3 regions of the Aliivibrio kagoshimensis genome follow, and region 1 is predicted to be linked to each of the others. Evidence: predicted binding sites of a transcription regulator. Region 1 holds the regulator's gene; each other region holds the start of a gene.
The links. The regulator MetJ, encoded in region 1, represses methionine synthesis genes. The targets are predictions, from matches to a motif close to TTAGACNTNTANANGTCTAA.
Positions count from the first base shown of each region.

Region 1 (5,705 bases):
TGCCGGGGTCGCTGAACCTAAGACAATGGGAATGTTGTCTAGATTGGCTCGCATTACCGCTAAGTCTCTGGCGTGGTAACGCATGCTATCTTGCTGTTTATAAGAAGCGTCATGCTCTTCATCAACAATAATAATGCCTAGATCGTTAAATGGGGTGAAGAGTGCAGAGCGAGTACCGATAATAATGCCAGCGTGTTTATCTTTTGCACTGAGCCATGCATTCAGCCTCTCGGTATCATTAAGGCCGGAGTGAATGCTCTCTACTGGAACATTAAAACGGCGTTTAAAGCGATTGATGGTTTGAGGGGTTAATCCAATTTCAGGAACCAATACCAAGGCTTGTTTCCCTTTCCGAAGTACCGGTTCAATTAAATTGAGGTAGACTTCCGTTTTGCCTGAACCTGTCACGCCTTCTAATAGGTAGCAACCAAACTCTGGATTGGCATTCACAGAGGCGACAGCAATGGCTTGTTCCTCATTTAGCTGAGGTTTCTCTTCAGTCACACTGAATGATGAGTGCCAGCATTGTTGCTGTTTTTGCACTTGTCGCTCTTCAATCCACTGTTTCTTTTGTAACGCTTTTAACGTAGCGGAACTGATCTCCTGTGACAGAAGCTGCTCATGAGGCTGAGAGCAGAGATGTAACAGTGAGAGGACTTTGGCCTGTTTTGGTGCGCGAGTGAGCGAACTGATATTCTGGTTTTTGCCCAGTTCGGTAAGGTGCCATTCGCGCAGAGTATCGAAACTGGCCGCTTTACCTTTACGGAGCCAAGCAGGCATCGCATTGGCGAGCGTATCACCAAGAGGGTATTGGTAATATTCACTGCTCCAAGTTAACAGGCTATAGAGTGAACTCGGCCATAATGGCGTGTTATCTAAAACTTGGGTGAGCGGTTTTAGCTTCTCAAAACTGAAATCAGAGAAGTTGGATAGGCGCACTACAATACCAACCAGCTGTTGTCGGCCAAAACCTACTTTCACTCTTCCTCCAACCACTGGAAATTGGTCTGGCTTTATTTTGTAGTCAAAACAGCGATCTAATGGCACGGGTAAGGCGACATGAGCAACCGTATTTTTCTCAGAAGTGTTTTTATCAGATGCGATGACCAAGCTTCACCAGATGTTTTTAGCGGTAATAAAGAGAGGGTAGCTTATCATAAATCCTCGACTTGAAAATTTAACTTATCGAAGAGGTTGATCCTTGCGCAATGTTTCATTATGATACGCCGCCTTACTTAGTGTAATTAATCTACACTCGGTGATGACATAACTATTTTATTTATTACGTGTGGTGTTCGGCTTAGAATCGAATGGCGACACGGCCTAATTGAGGTTTTCCCCATGAAAACAGGTATCCACCCAGAATACACTTCAGTAGCAGCAAAATGCTCTTGTGGTAATGAGTTTGAATTCAACTCAACACTAGCTAAAGACACCATCAACCTAGACGTATGTGACAAATGTCACCCGTTCTACACTGGTAAGCAACGTATCGTTGATACTGGCGGCCGTGTTGATCGTTTCAACAAGCGTTTTGGTGCAATCGGTTCTAAAAAATAATTTAGTTCTTATGCCCAATAAAAAAGAGGTGCACAATGTGCGCCTTTTTTGTGCCTGTAAAACAATTTTTGACTCTTTCTGTAAACAATATAAACTAAAATTGTAAACAATGTGTATAAAGTGGTTTAAAAAATAAATACAAATATTAAACCTGTGGCTAGGAACTTAGCCGTATATCAATTACTATTTTATTCAAATCACAATAACTCGACCTATGGGTAACAAAATGTCTGAAGATTTTCGTCAACAAGCTCTTGATTATCATGCTCTTCCTGTACCAGGGAAAATTGCTGTTGGTTTAACAAAACCTGCAGATACTGCTGAAGATTTGGCTCTAGCATACAGTCCAGGTGTCGCGGAACCTGTACGTGAAATTGCTCAAAATGCTGATAATGTTTACAAATACACGGCGAAAGGCAACATGGTCGCAGTTATTTCAAATGGTACCGCTATTCTAGGGTTAGGGAATCTAGGGCCTCTAGCATCTAAACCTGTCATGGAAGGTAAGTCTTTACTGTTTAAGCGTTTCGCAGGTCTAGATTCAATCGATATTGAAGTAAAACACCGCACGATTGATGAGTTTGTTGATACCGTAGCTAATATTGCAGATACGTTTGGTGGCATTAATTTAGAAGATATCAAAGCACCAGATTGTTTTGAAATTGAACGTCGTCTGATTGAACGTTGTGATGTGCCTGTCTTTCACGATGATCAACATGGCACCGCGATTGTTACCGCTGCAGGCATGTTAAATGCGCTGGATCTACAAGGCAAAGAGTTAAGTGAGTCAACGATTGTCTGTTTAGGCGCGGGCGCGGCTGCAACAGCATGTATGGAGATGTTGATCATGTGTGGTGCTCAACGTGAAAAAATCTACATGTTAGATCGTAAAGGGGTGATTCACACTCGCCGTGAAGAGCTGAATGAATATAAGCAAAAATTTGCTAACAATACCGATAAACGTACTCTTGAAGATGTTATCGAAGGCGCAGATATCTTCTTAGGGGTATCTGGTCCAGATCTTCTTCCTGCAGAAGCGCTTAAGTTGATGGCAGAGAAACCGGTAGTCTTTGCATGTTCAAATCCAGATCCTGAGATCAAACCTGAATTGGCTCATGAAGTACGTAACGACATCATCATGGGAACGGGTCGCTCTGATTACCCTAACCAAGTGAATAACGTACTTTGTTTCCCATTCATCTTCCGTGGTGCACTTGATGTACGTGCCAGTGTGATTAATGATGAGATGAAGCTAGCAGCGGTTCACGCGATTCGTGAATTGGCAAAAGAGCCTGTTCCACAGTCGGTACTAATCGCATCGGGTGACAGTTCACTCGAGTTTGGTCCTGAGTATATTATTCCAAAACCTATGGACCCTCGTTTACTGCCAAGAGTCGCAAAAGCGGTCGCACAAGCGGCGGTTGATTCAGGCGTTGCACGTATTGATATGCCTGAGAACTATCTAGAGAGCTAAAACATCTCGTATTAAAAAAGCCCCAACTTCTATAAGAGAAGTTGGGGCTTTTTGTTTGGTATTTAAAACCGTGTGATTATACGGAGATATTACTCTTCGTCGTTGAAGTCTTCGATTTCGATCCCCATCGCGGTCATCATCGCTTTGGCTTCAGTAGGGATGTCATCCGGACGATCTTTTCTTAAGTCGTCATCTGTTGGTAAAGGCTGACCAGTATAAGCGTGCAAGAAAGCTTCGCATAAAAGTTCGCTATTAGTGGCATGACGGATATTGTTCACTTGGCGACGAGTGCGCTCATCAGTCAGTATTTTTAATACCTTCATAGGAATTGAAACTGTAATTTTTTTTACTTGCTCACTTTTTTTACCGTGTTCGGCGTAAGGGCTTAAGTATTCGCCATTCCAATCTGCCATTTTTTACCTTTACCTGGTGTTAATTGTGGAGGATAGATAACCGTTTATTAGCCTAAAGGGTTATGCAACAAAATTAAAGCGATTTTAGCGGGATTTACCGCCACATGCAAAGACATATAGACGTCCAGAAGTGTTGACGTCTTGTTTCGCTGGGTTTAGAATGTCTTTAGGTTTGGTATTTTAGCATTAAAAGGGAAAGGAAAGTTATGCGAAACAAGAAAACCGCAACGATTTCAGTTCGAACTGGTATTGAGTCCGACTCGCAGCATAATGCTGTGGTTCCACCGATATATCTTTCAACCAATTATAGCTTTCCTGAATTTGGTGATGTTCCTGAATATGATTACGCTCGTAGTGGTAATCCGACTCGAACACAACTCGAAACCGCCTTAGCGAAGCTAGAATCTGGCGCAGGCGCTGTAGTCACCAACTGCGGCATGGCGGCACTGAACCTACTGGTTTCGGCAAAGTTGGGCCCAGATGATCTTATTGTCGCACCACATGATTGCTATGGTGGGACGTACCGACTGTTTGATTCACGTGCGCGAAAAGGGGATTTCAACACACTTTTTATCGACCAATCTGACCCTATCGCTTTAGAAAAAACACTCGCATTAAAACCCGCGCTGATCCTTCTTGAAACCCCCTCTAATCCGCTGCTTCGTGTGGTAGACATTACCGATATTTGTCAAAAAGCGAAATTGATAGGGGCGCAAGTCGCTGTAGATAACACGTTTCTCTCTCCCGTTTTACAGCAACCTCTCACATTAGGTGCTGATTTTGTGATCCACTCAACCACTAAGTACATTAATGGTCACTCTGATGTGGTTGGAGGCGTTATCATTGCCAAAGATGAAACCGATGCGACCGATTTGGCGTGGTGGGGAAATTGCATTGGTTCAACAGGGACTGCATTTGATAGTTATTTAACGCTGCGAGGCATTCGCACCTTGAGTGCCAGAATGCGTGTGCATGAAGAGAATTCAATGGAAATTCTTGAGTGCTTAAAAAATCAGTCGTTAGTCGGTACAATCTATCATCCAAGTCTACCTGAGCACCCTGGACATGAGATTGCAAAACGCCAACAGTCTGGTTTTGGAGCGATGTTAAGTTTTGAGCTAAACGGCAGCTTAGAGCGATTAAAAGTGTTTGTATCAGCTCTTCAACTTTTCTCACTAGCAGAGTCATTAGGAGGGGTGGAGAGTTTGATTGCCCACCCTGGCAGTATGACGCATCGCGCAATGTCAGATGAAGCACAAGCAGAAGCTGGGTTAAACCCAACGTTATTACGCCTGTCTGTTGGAATAGAGGATAGTAGAGATTTGATTGAAGATTTAGAACAAGCGTTTATTAAAGCGGCGGAGGTTGCTTAAATGCCAAGCTCCATTTTAGACAGTACTTTGATTGCGTCTGGACAGAAACAACTGCACAAATTTGGTGGAAGCAGCTTAGCGAACCCTGAGTGTTATCGCCGTGTCTGTAATATATTAAAAGAGTACTCCGGTCCAAATGATTTGATTGTGGTATCCGCTGCTGGCAATACGACCAACCGAATTTTAGAGTGGTTAGCCTACTTGGATAAAGATGGGCGTCTTGCTCATGAGAGTTTGCAATCACTGAAGCAGTATCAGAGCTCATTAATTGAAGATCTGTTACCTTCAGACGTAGCAGTGCCTCTTTTGGAGACACTGGCGCAAGAGATGACAGCGCTCAATAGCTACACGTCACCGTTAAGTGAATCTGAAAAGTCAGACGCATTGGGTCATGGTGAGGTGTGGTCTTCTCGTTTGTTAGCTGCTTTATTGAACCACTCAGACATGCAAGCGATCCCAGTGGACTCTCGTCTGTTTTTACGGGCAGAGCGAGCAGCGCAGCCAGAAGTTGAGCACTCCCGTTCGTGGCCCTTGATTCAAGAGGCATTGGCACAACACAGCAATCGACGTATTGTGATTACCGGGTTTATGGCTCGTGATGTTCACGGCGAGACCGTTCTGCTTGGGCGAAATGGATCCGACTATTCAGCCACTGTAATAGGGGCCTTGGCAGAAGTGAGCCGAGTGACCATTTGGAGTGATGTCGCTGGTGTCTATAGTGCTGATCCACGTAAAGTTTCTGATGCCTGCTTGTTGCCTTTGCTTCGTTTAGATGAAGCCAGTGAATTAGCTAGATTGGCCGCCCCAGTGCTGCACAGCCGGACGTTGCAGCCAGTTGCGCAGAGTTCGATTGATCTTAACTTACGCTGCAGTTATCAACCGGAA
Region 1 is NZ_JAKJSQ010000021.1:6,670-12,374, reverse strand. Features, by position in the region: gene priA (primosomal protein N') at 1-1,104, opposite strand, end outside; gene rpmE (50S ribosomal protein L31) at 1,342-1,560, shown strand; gene L4C32_RS09070 (malic enzyme-like NAD(P)-binding protein) at 1,787-3,034, shown strand; gene metJ (met regulon transcriptional regulator MetJ) at 3,124-3,447, opposite strand; gene L4C32_RS09060 (O-succinylhomoserine (thiol)-lyase) at 3,654-4,820, shown strand; gene L4C32_RS09055 (bifunctional aspartate kinase/homoserine dehydrogenase II) at 4,821-5,705, shown strand, end outside.

Region 2 (5,705 bases), on a different contig from region 1:
CCTTTAACAATAAAATAACCAACCGCAATGGTGACGATTAGTCCGATCATTAACTCCAACATAGAGTTTTCCTTAATAAGATAAAAAATAAAAAATCGTTGATACCAACTCCTTTAAATACTCGTAATCTGTAAGTGTTCAAAGGACTAAGTACCAACATATTTGCTTACATCTTTCACGAGGCAACTCTACATAATAATTTATAGAAAATGATAAATACCGATGAGAGACGTGATCTATGACAAAGAGAAAATCATCATGTTAAATGCTTGTTCGGCAGGTGATTTTTGCCAGTAATCAGCTAGTAATAAAAATAGGGTGTAAATGTTGCAAAATATAGATGCTATAGGATGAGGGATACGGTTTAATCGGTGTGGTCGCGTAATTATTAAGCAGTGAATTTTTACGCAATTGTTATGGGTTGGTAACAACTTTGATGATGGTCACTGCTGAAAAATCAGAGTGATACTCCATTAGAGTTCGCTATTGGGAATATAAGTATTTAAGAAATAAATTGAAAAAATACATTTAATATATTTTTCATATCATAAGAATGTTGATAGGCTGTAAATGCAACCATTAGGTATACGTACCATGCATTTTAGAGGCAGTAATGATCAGTGCAGGCACCCAACAGTATCGTACCGTGACCACCGCATTAGCCCTTGGTTCATTTATGGTTTTTTGTAATTTATATCTTTTTCAGCCGCTGTTACCGATTTTAGCTGAACACTATCAAGTCACCATCATTCAAGTTAACTGGGTATTGGCAGCCAGTACATTTAGCTTGGCTTTTTCTCTGGTACCTTGGGCTATTCTGTCAGAGATGATTGGGCGGAAGATTGTCATTATGATCAGTCTGCTGTTGATCCCTATCTTGGCTGTTTTGGGCAGTTTTGTAGACAATTTCTTACTGTTGGTCGCTCTACGAGTGGCGATGGGAGTGGCATTAGCGGGTTTTGTGGCCGTTGCCGTTGCGTATATGGCTGAAGAGTTAACTCCTATGGCATTCAGTGTGGCAATAGGAATCTATATAAGTGCTAACTCGCTAGGGGGAATTGTAGGGCGAATCATGGGCGGACTATTAACGGATCACTTTGGTCTGATGCACGCTCAACTGCTGTTTGGTGGCTTCAGTGTTTTACTTGGTCTTTACGTCATCTTTTCGCTTCCGGATCAACAGCACTTTTGCGCCAAAAAAGTATCAGTGAAAGCGCATATAAAAAGTGCATGGCTTCATTTGAAAAACAGGCATCTACGTTCTGTAATGTGGATTGGTGGCTTGAACTTCGCACTGTTTGTCAATTTATACTCCGTCATGGGTTTTCGATTAGTGGAAGCACCATTCTCACTGCCAGTCAGTATTACTTCGATGATATTTATCTGCTATTTAGCGGGCACGGTGAGTTCATCGCTTAGTGGAAAATGGGTTCGTCGCTACGGAGCAGAGTCAGGTATGGTATTAGGGACTCTTATACTCGCTTGTGGCCTATTGGTGGCATGGTTTGACTCGATTCCAGCGGTGGTGATAGGTCTGTGTTTGATCAGTACGGGCGCTTTTCTTACTCACTCTATCGCTTACGGTTGGATTGGGCGTCACGCCAAACGGGCGAAAGCTTCTGCAACATCACTCTATCTGGTTCACTATTACGTAGGCGGTAGTTTAGGTGGGTTCTATCTGATTCTCTGTTGGCAGTATTTCCAGTGGCTAGGCGTAATGTTCGGCGCGTCATTGTTAATTGTGGCTATGCTAGTGTCGATCTTCTCTTTGATGCAGTCGAAAATACCAGATCCGCAGCAAATGAACTCTTTATAAAGCATTTGAGTCAACTATTGATGCCCTTTATACTTGCGGCTCACTATTTAGGACTCAACTATGCCGTACTTTGACACTTTGATACCCCACGCACACTATCTTCTTATACCTGGGTTACTGGGCGCACAGCTCATACTCTCTCTGGTTCTGCAAAAAGGGGATATCTGTCCAGGCCAGCGTGGCCGAGTTCATAAAGTACTGCCTTTGATCATCTTAGGCTGGGGCTTGTCAGCTTGGTTTGCTCCGGTTGCGCTACTGCCACTCAGCTTGCTTGCTGCCTTTACGGTGAAGGTGAAAACCAGTAAAACTCGCGATAAAGGCCCAATCTTACTGCTTAATCTATCTAGTATTACGGCGGTAATGAGCTTGCTGTGGTTAATCACTCAGCAGTTCACTCTATTTTCTCTACTGTTTGTTCTGCTGGTGGTGGTGATATTAGGTTCCAGTTTGGCGCACCTATTTCTTATCCAAGCAAGGAGCCGGCTACAAGCTTTCCATAAACTGTTACCAGTGATTGGCACTGTGGCTGTGATGTTATTGATCTTGGCCACCTTGATTCCGATTAGTGCTCTTGAAGCGTCGCTACTGCAGAAAATCACTCCGATATTATTAAGCAGTTTTGTGTTGTTGGTGATGGCGGTTGTCGGTTGGGTGTGGCATTTAATTCGCGTAAAAGCTGTCAGCAAAATGCAAATTGCACTCTCGTTATGTCTGTTATCTGCCTCATTAACGCTACAAACTATCTTGTTGTAGCGAGCTTGGTAAACAGAGTCTAAACTGAGGTTAGGTGCATTCAGAGGGAAAATAGGATGGATTTAACCAATACGTCAAAAATGAACAGCTCAATTTTGTTGGGTATAGTGAATGAAAAGTTGCGTTTAGAGTGCGATAGTTTTGATGATCTGATCAGCATGTATGAGATGGATATGGAGGGTGTGGTAGGAAAACTCGATACATTGGGTTACCACTATGATCCATTAACAAATCAGTTTAAATCCTACCCACGATAATTCAAATTTTAAGCCATCTTGATCTCATCAAGGTGGCTTTTACTTTCCGTTTTAGCGGTTGAGAAGAACGCTTGCAGATAGCGCCTGTCATGCTCAGAGTTTCTGACGGCAGCAAACAGTCGTCGCCATAACCCACTGCCTAGCGGTTTACTCACGATTAATCCCTGCTTTGAAAACTCACTGATCGCCCAGTTGGGTAACGCTGCTACCCCTAAACCCGCCGACACCATTTGCACCAACATTAAGGTATTGTCAGCTTGTTTCCAACGATTAGGTTCAACACCAGCAGGTTGCAAAAAGTGCTTTACTACGTCCAGTCTCTGTTTGGGGACGGGATAAGTGAGCATGGTTTGATCCGTTAAATCTTTTGGTTGGATCGTTTTACGATTGGCCAACGGATGGTTGGTTGACATGATTAACTTCATTTCAAAATCAAACAGGGGCTCATAGTGTACTTCAGATCGAGGCTGAATGTCTGAGGTGATCACCAAGTCTAATTCTCCCGCCACTAAAGCAGGCAGCGGTTCAAAACTGAAACCAGACGAGAAGTCTAGCGCAACACTTGGCCAGCTTACTTGATACTCTTTCAGAGCGGGCATAAGCCACTGAAAACATGAGTGGCACTCGATGGCCATATGAAGTCGTCCGTTCAGATCCTCTTTTAGGCTCGCCACATCATGTTCAGCTTTAGCTAACTTCGGTAATATTTCGTCAGCAAGCCCGAGAAGAATATCCCCTTCAGCGGTGAATTTAACCGGGCGAGTCTTCCGTAAAAAAAGCGCGCCGCCTATTCTTATCTCTAGATCTTTAAGCTGATGAGAAAGAGCTGACTGGGTTAAATGCAGCGCAGTTGCCGTTGCTGTCAATGAGCCGGTGTCCCGCAATTTTGTTAATGTTCTTAAATGTTTAAGCTCAATCATTATCTATCTCAATGTCGAAATACTCAGCCATTTCTGAGTCTAATGTCACTACAGTAAAAGATATTCTTAGACTTGTAAACATCTAGACGTCCAAATGACCATATTTGCAATGTTGAAACAATTTCATAGTTACGATGAAATATTAGACATTGTCTGTTATCAATAAAATAGCCATTATTTAGCCATCTAGACGCCTTAATTCGTCAGTTGGTTATACAAGGAAAAAAATAATGACTAAAACTACAACACACATATTGGGGTACCCTCGAGTAGGGGCACAGCGCGAACTGAAATTTAGTTTAGAAAAGTATTGGCGTGGTGAAATTGAACAGCGGGAGCTACTTGAGGTCGGAAGTTTATTGCGTAATCGCCATTGGGGTGAGCAAGCAGGAGCTGGGCTAGATTTCGTTTCGGCGGGAGATTTTGCTTGGTATGATCATGTGTTAACGACGAGTTTGTTACTCGGTAATGTACCAAAACGCCATAACTCTAATGGCACCATTTCTGATCTGGATACCCTGTTTAAAGTCGGTAGAGGGCAATCTCAATCTGATTGTGGTTGTGGGGCGGCGGCCTCGGATATGACCAAATGGTTTAATACTAACTACCACTATATTGTGCCTGAGTTTACTAAAGAGCAGCGATTTGAAGTGAGTTGGACTCAGCTATTTGATGAAGTGGCAGAGGCCGTAAAGTTGGGACATAAAGTAAAACCAGTGCTGTTAGGTCCACTGAGTTACTTATGGTTAGGCAAAGAGGTAGAAGAGGGTTTTGAACGACTCTCTCTATTGCCACGCCTACTTATCTCTTATCAGAACATTTTATCTAAACTAGCCAGTTTAGGGGTGGAGTGGGTGCAAGTTGATGAACCGATTCTCTCTTTAGAGTTGCCAAAAGCCTGGAGTAACGCCTTTAAAGTCGCTTACCAGGTGATTGCCGGAGACGTAAAGATACTGCTTACAACCTATTTTGATTCTATTGATCATAACTTGGACAAGATCATTGAGTTACCAGTGAATGGTTTGCATATTGATCTGGCAGCGACACCTAACCAACTTGAGGCTGTGGTTGAGCAGTTGCCAACTGATTGGGTGCTTTCGGCTGGTGTGGTTAATGGTCGTAATGTATGGCGAGCGGATCTGAACCAATGGCTATCTCAACTGCAGCCGTTGAAAGCAAACTTAGGCGATCGTTTGTGGATTGGCAGCTCATGTTCACTGCTGCATAGCCCGGTTGATTTAGATTTAGAAACAGCGTTAAGCGCCGAAGTACGCAGTTGGTTATCTTTTGCTAAACAGAAGTGCCGTGAAATTAGCTTATTAGGAGCGGCATTGGATGGAGATGAGATCGCCATTGGTCAATGTGCGCAATACAGTCAGCCAATTATCAATCGTGTGAATGCACAGCATGTGAATAAACCGTCGGTCAAACAGCGAGTGAAGTCGATTGATGCTCAATCTGGTGATCGCAGTGCTGAGTATGCGGAGCGCGCCCACCACCAAAAAGAGGTACTTGGCTTGCCTCTGCTGCCGACCACGACCATCGGATCATTTCCGCAAACCGCTGAAATTCGTAGCCAACGAAGTGACTATAAAAATGGCCGCTTAGGTGAGACCGAATACACACAAGCGATCAAAGGCCACATTAGTGATGCGATAGCGCGACAAGAGGCACTGGATCTTGATGTACTCGTGCATGGTGAAGCGGAACGTAATGACATGGTGGAGTACTTTGCAGAACACTTATCGGGTTTTGATGTCACACGATTTGGTTGGGTACAGAGCTATGGCTCACGCTGTGTTAAACCGGCGATCGTGACAGCGGATATTGAAAGAGAACAGGCCATTACCGTTGAGTGGACCACGTATGCTCAGTCGTTAACCAGTAAGCAGGTAAAAGGGATGCTTACCGGACCTGTAACCATTTTAGGTTGGACTTTCCCACGTGAAGATATCAGTC
Region 2 is NZ_JAKJSQ010000013.1:50,769-56,473, reverse strand. Features, by position in the region: gene dcuC (anaerobic C4-dicarboxylate transporter DcuC) at 1-62, opposite strand, end outside; gene L4C32_RS06725 (MFS transporter) at 614-1,816, shown strand; gene L4C32_RS06720 (hypothetical protein) at 1,877-2,569, shown strand; gene L4C32_RS06715 (DUF4250 domain-containing protein) at 2,626-2,826, shown strand; gene L4C32_RS06710 (LysR substrate-binding domain-containing protein) at 2,835-3,746, opposite strand; gene metE (5-methyltetrahydropteroyltriglutamate--homocysteine S-methyltransferase) at 3,977-5,705, shown strand, end outside.
Region 2: a site for MetJ is predicted at 3,821-3,840, ahead of metE (5-methyltetrahydropteroyltriglutamate--homocysteine S-methyltransferase). Genes of this name have one in related genera too.

Region 3 (5,705 bases), on a different contig from region 1:
TGCAGTAAACGAATCGCATCCACCGAGGCGTCTGGATGTGTAATATGGAGGTGTTCCTGATCAAAAGAGATTTTTTTACAAAAACGACCATGGCTTGAGTCATATTGCAGAAGGTGGGCCATTGCTTCTGGCTCAGCTAATTCATTGATAGCCACAACCGTTATCTGCTGATTTTTACCGCTCTCGTATAGCGCTCGTAATACACTGCGACCAATACGTCCAAATCCGTTAATTGCAACTCTTAATGCCATAACAAGCCTAATCGTTCTATGATGATAAAAAGGGTAATGTCATCAAAGTGTATCTTAATAACCAAGTGGATTCATTATAAAAAAAGCCCCCAATAAAGGAGGCTAATTAATATCAACGAGACACCTAAGTGTCGGGTTAATTAAGCAAGAAGTTCTTTTGCCGTATCAACAACATTTTCTGTTGTGAAACCGAACATTTTGAACAGCTCACCAGCAGGTGCTGACTCACCAAAGGTAGTCATACCAATGATGCGGCCATCAAAACCAACATACTTGTACCAGAAATCAGCAATACCAGCTTCAATCGCAACACGAGCCGTAACGTCTGAAGGTAGTACTGTCTCACGGTAAGCGGCATCCTGTTTATCAAATGCATCTGTTGATGGCATAGATACGATACGTACATTGTGACCAGCTAGCTGCTCTTTTGCAGAGACTGCTAGTTCAATCTCAGAACCTGTCGCAATCAAAATCAGATCCGGCTTGCCATTACAATCACTCAGGATGTAGCCACCTTTTGCGATATTAGCCACTTGCGCTTCATCACGTGCTTGCTGAGCAAGGTTCTGACGAGAGAAGATTAATGATGTAGGACCATCTTTACGCTCAATCGCCAGTTTCCAAGCGACTGCAGATTCAACTTGGTCACACGGACGCCATACACTCATGTTCGGTGTTAGACGCAGTGAAGAGACCTGCTCAACAGGCTGGTGCGTTGGACCATCTTCACCAAGACCGATTGAGTCATGAGTATAGACTTGGATGTTCTGAATTTTCATTAGAGCAGCCATACGTAGTGCGTTACGAGCGTACTCCATGAACATTAAGAAGGTTGCACCGTAAGGAACGAAACCACCGTGCAGAGCAATACCATTCATGATCGCCGTCATACCAAACTCACGCACACCGTAATGCACATAGTTGCCTGAGAAATCTTCAGCTTCAACCGCTTTAGAGCCAGACCACATCGTTAAGTTTGAAGGTGCAAGGTCAGCAGAACCACCCATAAACTCAGGAAGCATTGCACCAAACGCTTCTAGTGCGTTTTGTGATGCTTTACGAGAAGCGATGTTAGCAGGGTTAGCTTGTAGATCCGCAATGATTGCGTTCGTTTTCTCTTCCCACTGCGCTGGTAAGTCACCGTTTACACGACGCTTGTATTCAGCTGCTAATTCAGGGTGTGCGGCAGCGTAAGCGTCAAATTTAGCATTCCACGCTGCTTCTTTAGCTGCGCCAACTTCTTTTGCATCCCACTCTGCTGCGATATTAGCAGGGATTTCAAAAGGACCGTGTTCCCAGCCTAGCGCTTTACGCGTAGCTGCGATTTCATCAGCACCTAGTGGTGCGCCATGACAGTCGTGCGTACCCGCTTTATTTGGAGAACCAAAACCGATAACCGTTTTAGTACAGATAAGAGTTGGACGACCTGTTTCAGCTTTAGCCGCTTCAATCGCTGCATTAATCGCTTCAGGATCATGACCATCAACCGCTGGAATTACATGCCAACCATATGCTTCGAAACGTTTAGGGGTATCGTCTGAGAACCAGCCTTCAACTTCACCATCAATCGAGATGCCATTGTCATCCCAAAATGCGGTCAGTTTGCCAAGACCTAAGGTTCCAGCTAAAGAACACGCTTCGTGAGAGATACCTTCCATTAGACAACCATCGCCCATGAACACATAAGTGTTGTGGTCAACGATATCGTGACCGTCACGGTTAAACTGAGCTGCTAACGATTTTTCAGCCATCGCCATACCAACACCATTAGTGATGCCTTGGCCTAAAGGGCCTGTCGTCGTTTCAACACCAGGGGCATAACCAAACTCAGGGTGACCTGGAGTTTTAGAGTGCAATTGACGGAAGTTTTTCAAATCGTCGTTCGATAAATCATAACCAGTAAGGTGCAGTAATGAATAAATCAACATTGAACCATGGCCGTTAGAAAGAATAAAACGGTCACGATCAGCCCACTCAGGGTTTTGTGGGTTGTGATTCAGGTGGCCACGCCATAATACTTCAGCGATATCAGCCATTCCCATTGGGGCACCAGGGTGACCTGAATTAGCTTGTTGTACACCATCCATACTAAGGGCACGGATTGCGTTGGCGAGTTCCTTACGTGAAGACATGTCTGCTCCTAAAATTCGAAAGACTTTTCAATAGTGGAAGATTAACTCTAGAATTAGAATTAACCCCATTATACCTAAATGACTTCTCATAAAGAGGGGTGGCTTAATGCCGCTTTAATAAAAGGAACTTAGGTATAATTATTCGGAGTATTGTCGCAAAGCCGCTTTAGCACTGCAAATGTTTTACAACTAAATAGTTCGCGTCACATCACTATTTCTGACATTCGTTACATCCTTCGTTACATTGAAAATCATCAATTAAATGGCGCAAACGTTTAGTTGCTTGATAAGTAAGAAATCGGTTGCAATCTGAACGGATTGGAATATTATAGCCGTCTAGAAGTCGAAACCGCCATATACCTACATTGAGTATGGTTGTTTCATTCAACGTACTTGTTTAATTTAAAAAGTGGACACCATCATGGCAAAACACCTTTTTACCTCTGAGTCTGTATCAGAAGGTCACCCAGACAAAATCGCCGATCAAATTTCTGATGCGGTACTTGATGCGATCATTGCTCAGGATCCTAAAGCTCGTGTGGCTTGTGAGACCTACGTAAAAACTGGCATGGTTATGGTCGGTGGCGAGATCACTACCTCAGCTTGGGTTGACATCGAAGAGCTCACTCGTGAAACCGTTCGTGAAATTGGTTATGTGCACTCTGACATGGGCTTTGACGCAAACTCGTGTGCCATCTTGAATACTATTGGTAAGCAGTCTCCAGACATCAACCAAGGTGTTGACCGTGCTGACCCTAAAGAGCAAGGCGCTGGCGACCAGGGCATCATGTTTGGTTACGCAACCAACGAAACAGACATTCTAATGCCTGCTCCAATCACTTACTCTCACCTTCTTGTTCAAAAACAAGCTGAAGTACGTAAGGCTGGAAAATTAGACTTCCTACGCCCAGATGCAAAATCACAAGTCACCTTCCAATACGACCAAGGTAAGATTGTCGGTATTGATGCGGTTGTACTGTCAACTCAGCATTGTGATTCAATCTCTACACCTGAACTTCGTGAAGCGGTAATGGAAGAGATCATCAAACCAGTCCTTCCTTCTGAGTGGTTAAATAAAGAGACTAAATTCTTTATTAACCCAACAGGTCGTTTTGTTATCGGTGGCCCAATGGGTGACTGTGGCCTTACTGGTCGTAAAATTATCGTTGATACCTACGGCGGCGCGGCTCGTCACGGCGGTGGAGCTTTCTCTGGTAAAGATCCTTCAAAAGTTGACCGTAGTGCGGCTTATGCGGCTCGTTATGTAGCGAAAAACATTGTTGCTGCTGGTCTTGCTGATCGCTGTGAAATTCAGCTTTCTTACGCCATCGGTGTGGCTGAACCAACGTCTATCATGGTTGAGACGTTTGGTACTGAAAAAGTATCACACCAGATCATCGTTGAAGCGGTTCGTCAAAACTTCGATCTACGTCCATATGGCATTTTAGAGATGCTTGATCTTCTTAAGCCTATCTACAAAAAGACAGCGGCTTATGGTCACTTTGGTCGTGAAGAGTTCCCTTGGGAAGCGACAGATAAAGCGGCAATGCTAGCTGAATTTGCTAAATAGCCCCTTTATTTAGTGAGTTTACCTCGCTAATTCAAAATTTAGAGCAAGAGTTTATTCATTAGACTCTTGCTTTTTTATCTCTTACTTCCCTTCGGTATAAGTGCTCTTATGGAGAAACTGAAACAACACTCCATTGAAAAGGCCGCTCAATGCATTCAACTGGCGCAGAGTGCCTTAAACATGGACTTCGCCCTACCTACCATCTCATTTAACCAGCGCGGAAAGGCGGCCGGTACTGCTCGCTTGCAACGCTGGGAGATCCGTCTCAACCCTATCCTGTTGCAAGAGAACCAACAGCAATTTATTGATGAAGTGATACCCCACGAAATTGCTCACCTTATTACTTTTCAGCTTTATGGCAGAGTCAAACCTCACGGTAAAGAGTGGCAAGGCATCATGAATCACGTTTTTAATTTACCGGCTAAAACAACCCACAGCTTTAATGTTCACTCTTTGCAAGGTAAGACCTTTGACTACCAGTGCCACTGCCAACAACACGTTTTAACAATTAGACGTCATAATAGGGTCATCCGCCAACAAGCCACCTATCTCTGTCAGCGCTGTAAACAACCTCTGATCGCAATGCCTATTCCCTCCCGTTCTACGTTATAATCACAACACATTGTTAAAGCAGGTTTAAGGGTTGTAATTCAGCTCAATAACACCCATGTTATTAGCAACACACGTATTATCATCATTTACGAAAAGTAGTAACACTATGAGTAATCCTAGAATTTTTCACCCCGATACTCTGCCTTCACATGGTGAGGTATCATTAAGCGATGACGCGGCAGGACACGTTGGTCGTGTATTACGCATGAAGATAGGTGAGTCTATCACTCTATTTGATGGCAGTGGCTCAGAGTTTTTGAGCACCATTAGCGCGGTCAGTAAGAAGAACGTGGCCGTGACTGTCCAGACAAAGAGTGAACGTAGCAGTGAGTCGCCACTCAACATTCATTTAGGTCAAGTGGTCTCCCGCGGTGATAAGATGGAATTTACCATACAAAAATCAGTGGAGTTAGGTGTCACAACCATTACCCCTCTTATTTCTGAGCGTTGTGGCGTAAAACTGAATGCAGAGCGATTTGAGAAAAAACTGGCCCAATGGCAAAAAATCATCATCAGCGCTTGTGAGCAGTGTGGTCGAAACACCATTCCCACCATTAGACCAATAATGGCCCTCGAAGCGTGGTGTCAGGAAGAGTACGATGGGTTAAAGCTCAACCTACATCCTAGAGCTCAGTATTCGATCAACGCGCTGCCTGAGCCTGTTAAAAATGTACGTTTGCTGATCGGTCCAGAAGGCGGGTTATCCGCTGACGAGATTAGCATGACAGAACACTATAATTTTGAAGAGACGTTGTTAGGCCCTCGAGTATTACGAACCGAAACCGCAGCGCTCACCGCAATTACCGCACTACAAGTTCGCTTTGGCGATCTTGGATAACTCGGAGAATAGACATGATCAAACTCGGCATTGTAATGGACCCAATTTCATCCATTAATATCAAAAAAGACTCGAGCTTCGCTATGATGATGGAAGCGCAACGACGCGGTTGGGAAATTCATTATATGGAGATGGCTGACCTCCACTTGGATCAAGGCAAAGCAATTGCTGACACCAAAGTTGTCACATTGACAGAAGACCCAAACGGCTGGTATGAATTCACTTCTGAGCAGACGATCGCCCTCTCTGATCTTGATGCGGTTCTAATGCGTAAAGATCCCCCTTTTGATACCGAATACATC
Region 3 is NZ_JAKJSQ010000014.1:53,025-58,729, forward strand. Features, by position in the region: gene epd (erythrose-4-phosphate dehydrogenase) at 1-251, opposite strand, end outside; gene tkt (transketolase) at 392-2,383, opposite strand; gene metK (methionine adenosyltransferase) at 2,805-3,953, shown strand; gene L4C32_RS07110 (SprT family zinc-dependent metalloprotease) at 4,062-4,565, shown strand; gene rsmE (16S rRNA (uracil(1498)-N(3))-methyltransferase) at 4,672-5,403, shown strand; gene gshB (glutathione synthase) at 5,418-5,705, shown strand, end outside.
Region 3: a site for MetJ is predicted at 2,712-2,731, ahead of metK (methionine adenosyltransferase). Genes of this name have one in related genera too.